Regions from separate parts of the Aestuariivirga litoralis genome, predicted to be linked through region 2. Evidence: predicted binding sites of a transcription regulator. Region 2 holds the regulator's gene; the other holds the start of a gene.

Region 1 (2,202 bases), on a different contig from region 2:
GGCGGAGACACCAAAGGTGCCGTCATTCATGTGGCGGCCGGCACGGCCAGCAATCTGGCCCATTTCAGCGGCGTTCAGATTGCGGAACTGGAAGCCGTCAAACTTTCGCGTGGCGGCGAAGGCCACATGATCGACATCCATGTTGAGGCCCATGCCGATCGCGTCGGTGGCCACCAGGTAATCCACATCGCCGCTTTGATAGAGAGCCACTTGCGCATTGCGGGTGCGGGGGCTGAGCGCGCCCATCACCACGGCGGCGCCACCGCTTTGGCGGCGGATATGCTCGGCCACCGCGTATACCATGTCTGCGGTGAAGGCGACGATGGCGGAGCGGCGCGGCAGGCGGGAGAGCTTTTTCTGGCCGGTATAAGTGAGCTTCGAGAGCCTCGGTCGCGACATGAAGTGAATGCCGGGGATCAGGCGTTCCAGAATGGGCTTCATGGTGCCTGCGCCCAAGAGCAGGGTTTCCTCGGTGCCGCGCCGGTGCAGCACACGCTCAGTAAAGATGTGGCCGCGCTCCAGATCGGCACAGAGCTGCACTTCATCAATGGCGAGGAAGGGCACTTCAATATCCGGCGGCATCGCTTCCACGGTGCATACCCAGTAATTGGGCTTGAGTGGGACGATTTTTTCTTCGCCGGTGATCAGCGCCACCTGGTTGTCGCCGGCACGCAGGCGGATACGGTCATAAATTTCGCGAGCCAGCAGGCGCAGCGGCAGGCCGATCATGCCCTTGCCATGGGCCAGCATGCGCTCAACGGCGTAATGGGTCTTGCCGGTGTTGGTTGGCCCCAGAATGGCAGTCACGGGGCGGCGGTTGGGCATGGAAGTCACTGTGCTGGAAAGATGGAGGATGGAAGCCTGCCATGCAAGACCGCTCATTGTGTGGCCGCGGGCGTGCCATTCTGAAACAAAGGCTTAAGCAATGGATTCAAAGGCGAACATTCCGTGCCCGAATCGCTGATGGGGTCGGATTCATTTTTTGTTCCACAGGGAATGCGAGGGGTGCTGTGGATAACTTCCGGTGCGTATCCAGCGAATAGGCGTGGAGGGGAGGCCCCGGCGTTAAGGCCTGTCTTCAAACCTTAACAGAACCTGCTGCGGCAACCCTCGGAATCATCTCCGATTTTAACAAAGTGTTCTCCGGCGGAACAGACCGCGCCCGAATCGCTGATGGAACGGTTTTCGTGGTTTGTTCACGCCATCCCTTGTGGGTGCAGGCTGATCCGACTACCAGAGCGTTGCCTTGCGCCGGATTTCGGTAGGCATTCGGGCGCTGGCCGTTAACCATTTGTGCCATTTTGGGAATATGGGTTGGAAACAGCCTGTTTTGCCGGGCGGCTCCTAAAGCTTGACAAGCCTGCCTTGGTCCGTTACCTCACGCCCAACATTTGGCCGGAATGCTTTTCCGGCCCATTTTCATTGGAGTATTTCATGTCGCGTCGTTGTGAATTGACTGGCAAGGGCTGGCAGGCCGGTAACAAGGTTTCCCACGCCAACAACAAGACCCGCACCCGTTTCATGCCCAACCTGTGCCAGGTGAGCTTGATGAGCGATGCGATGGGCCTTTCTTATAACCTCCGCGTTTCGGCGATTGCGCTGAAGTCGGTTGAACATGCCGGCGGCCTCGATGCCTTCCTGCTCAAGGCCGACATTGCCAAGATGTCCGACAAGGCCGCCACGCTGAAGCGGTCGGTTGCCAAGAAGGTTGCTGCCCAGAAGGCCGCTGCCTAAGCTTTCTTAATAGCCTTTGAAAAGGCCGCTCCTTTCGGAGCGGCTTTTTTGTTACGCTGAATCATGACAAAACAACCCGGCAATCACGGCAACAACGCACCGCGCGATGGAAGCCCGCGCGTGCATTCATCCGCGCAGTTGCGGGATTGCGTGCTGGGCCAGTTCACAGATGTGGCCGAGCGCGTGGTGATGGCGGAATGCGCGCTTGGCGATTATTCTTACGTCGAGCGGCAGGCTGAGGCGATCTACACGGACATTGGCAAGTTCTGCGCGATTGCCGCCAATGCGCGCATCAACGCGCTGGGCCACCCGATGGACCGCGTGTCGCAGCACAAGATCACCTACCGGCCCAATGAGTATTTTCTTTACGCCAAAGTGGACAAGGATTTCCGCGAAGCCCGCCGCACCAAACGCGTGAGCATTGGCCATGATGTGTGGATCGGCCATGGTGCCATTGTGATGCCGGGG
Region 2 (2,202 bases):
TGACAAGCCGCTGGCAGTCGGCCGTCAAATCATAATCCCGACATCAGGCACGGCCACCGCCAAGCTTGATTCCAAAATCAAGCCACTCGCTGGTGATGATGCGACCGGCAAGTCGGATATGGACTCAGACCAGGAGCAAACCGCGCAGGTTCAAGCGCCGGTGCAAAAGGCGGCACCCGTCCAGGACGCAGCACCTGCGGATGGCCAGTTGGCCATGCGTTGGCCGGTGCGCGGCAAGGTGATCTCGCCCTTCGGCCCCAAGCAGAACGGCATGAAGAATGAAGGTATCAACATTTCCGTTCCGGAAGGGACGAACGTTCAGGCCGCCGAAGGCGGCGTCGTGGCCTATGCTGGCAACGAACTCAAGGGTTATGGTAACCTCGTGCTGATCCGCCACTCAGGCGGCTATGTCACGGCCTATGCGCATAACTCGCAGATCATCGTCAAAAAGGGTGAGACCGTGAAGCGCGGCGACATCATCGCCAAGTCTGGTGCCACCGGTGCCGTGCAAAGCCCGCAGCTTCACTTTGAAGTGCGCAAGGGTGCCACAGCGCTGAACCCGACAACATTCCTCAACGCGGCCACCGCGTCGAACTGAGATCGCCGCGCATTCAACAAAAGTTGAAGACTTTTGCGATAAGAATTCGCGCCCTATTTAAAAAGACAGAAGTCCCCTGCAAGGGAGCCCGGGCCCTCAAGCCTGGGCAATCTGTTTTGGGGCTTAGTGATATTTCCGCATGAGGCCCACCAGACGGCCCTGAACCTTCACCTGGTCAGGCCCGAAGATGCGCGTCTCATAGGCAGGATTGGCGGCTTCCAGCGCGATCGAAACGCCCTTGCGGCGCAGGCGCTTCAAGGTGGCTTCCTCATCATCCACCAGGGCTACTACAATGTCTCCGTTGTTGGCCGTGTCGCCCTTGCGGATCACCACCGTGTCGCCGTCGAAAATGCCGGCATCGATCATCGAGTCGCCTTTGACCTCCAGCGCGAAATGCTCGCCACCGCCCAGCATCTCGGGCGGCACCATGATGTTGGAAGAATGATCCTGGATAGCGGCGATGGGCACACCAGCAGCGATACGGCCCATCATCGGAATGGCGGTCGCGCGCGGTGCACCATCATTGGCAGCGGGCAGGGGCTTCACCTTGCCCAGCGAACCTTCAATAACATTGGGCCTGAACGCGCCCTTCTTCGAAAGGCTGGGCGAATGCGAATCCGGCAGCTTGATCACTTCAAGCGCGCGGGCCCGGTTCGGCATGCGCTTCAGAAAGCCACGCTCTTCCAGCGCCACAATCAACCGGTGCACACCTGATTTGGATTGCAGGTCGAGAGCGGCCTTCATCTCCTCAAAAGAGGGCGGAACACCTTCTTCTTTCAGCCTTTCATTGATGAAAAGCAGAAGTTCAAGTTGTTTGCGGGTGAGCATGAAGTGTCTCCGGAATCAGAACAAAAGCAAAACCTGCTTACACGTTCCGGTTAAGTTCCACAAGTGTTTCCGTTATATCCCGGCAGGAAAACGCAGGATTGGCACAAGCGCACCAGCTTCCAACGCCGGCGCGTGTGGCGGGCGCACCACCATGCAATCAGCCTCGCGCATCACGCGCTGCATCGAGGAATCCTGCTTCGTGGCGGGCGTTACCAAAAGCGTTCCGTCATCTGCATTAGATATCCGCGCGCGCATATAATCTTGCCGGTGATCATTGGCGGGCAGGTCAATCGCAAGTCGCGCTGTCCCAAAGCCGGTATCCGGCGGCAATCCATCCATCACATGCAGAAGCGGCTTCAGGAACACCAGGGAGCACATGATGGCGGAAACAGGATTGCCCGGCATGCCCAGCACGCGCAATTTGCCCTTGGTGCCAAACATGAAAGGTTTGCCAGGGCGCAATGCGATCTTCCAGAAATCAATCTTCACGCCGGCGCGCTTCAAGGCCTCCTGCACGAAATCGTGATCCCCCACCGATGCGCCGCCAGTGGTGACCAGGATGTCCGCGTTGAAAGCTTTTTTCACAGCAGCCGTGGTCGCCTTCAGATCATCGCGCACCACGCCAAAGTCGATGGCTTCCGCCCCCATGGCGGTGACCAGCGCGCTGAGCGCCTGATTGTTGGATGAAGTGATCTGGTCCCAGCGTGGCGCCGTCCCTATGGCGGCCAGCTCATCGCCGGTCGTGAGGATGGCCACACGAGGTTTCTTCCGTACAC

The links. Region 2 encodes LexA, which represses DNA repair genes until DNA is damaged. Its sites were predicted from a motif close to TGTTCNNNNTGTGTTCNG; they were not measured.
Region 1: the regulator LexA is predicted to act here: its motif matches at 973-990, upstream of F8B91_RS13650 (helicase-related protein).

Annotation. Positions count from the first base shown of each region.
Region 1 covers NZ_WAHS01000002.1:393,536-395,737, reverse strand. Annotated here, with positions in the region: gene F8B91_RS13650 (helicase-related protein) at 1-882, opposite strand, end outside; gene rpmB (50S ribosomal protein L28) at 1,435-1,734, shown strand; gene F8B91_RS13640 (DapH/DapD/GlmU-related protein) at 1,798-2,202, shown strand, end outside.
Region 2 covers NZ_WAHS01000001.1:926,866-929,067, reverse strand. Annotated here, with positions in the region: gene F8B91_RS04920 (peptidoglycan DD-metalloendopeptidase family protein) at 1-598, shown strand, start outside; gene lexA (transcriptional repressor LexA) at 722-1,426, opposite strand; gene F8B91_RS04910 (molybdopterin molybdotransferase MoeA) at 1,499-2,202, opposite strand, start outside.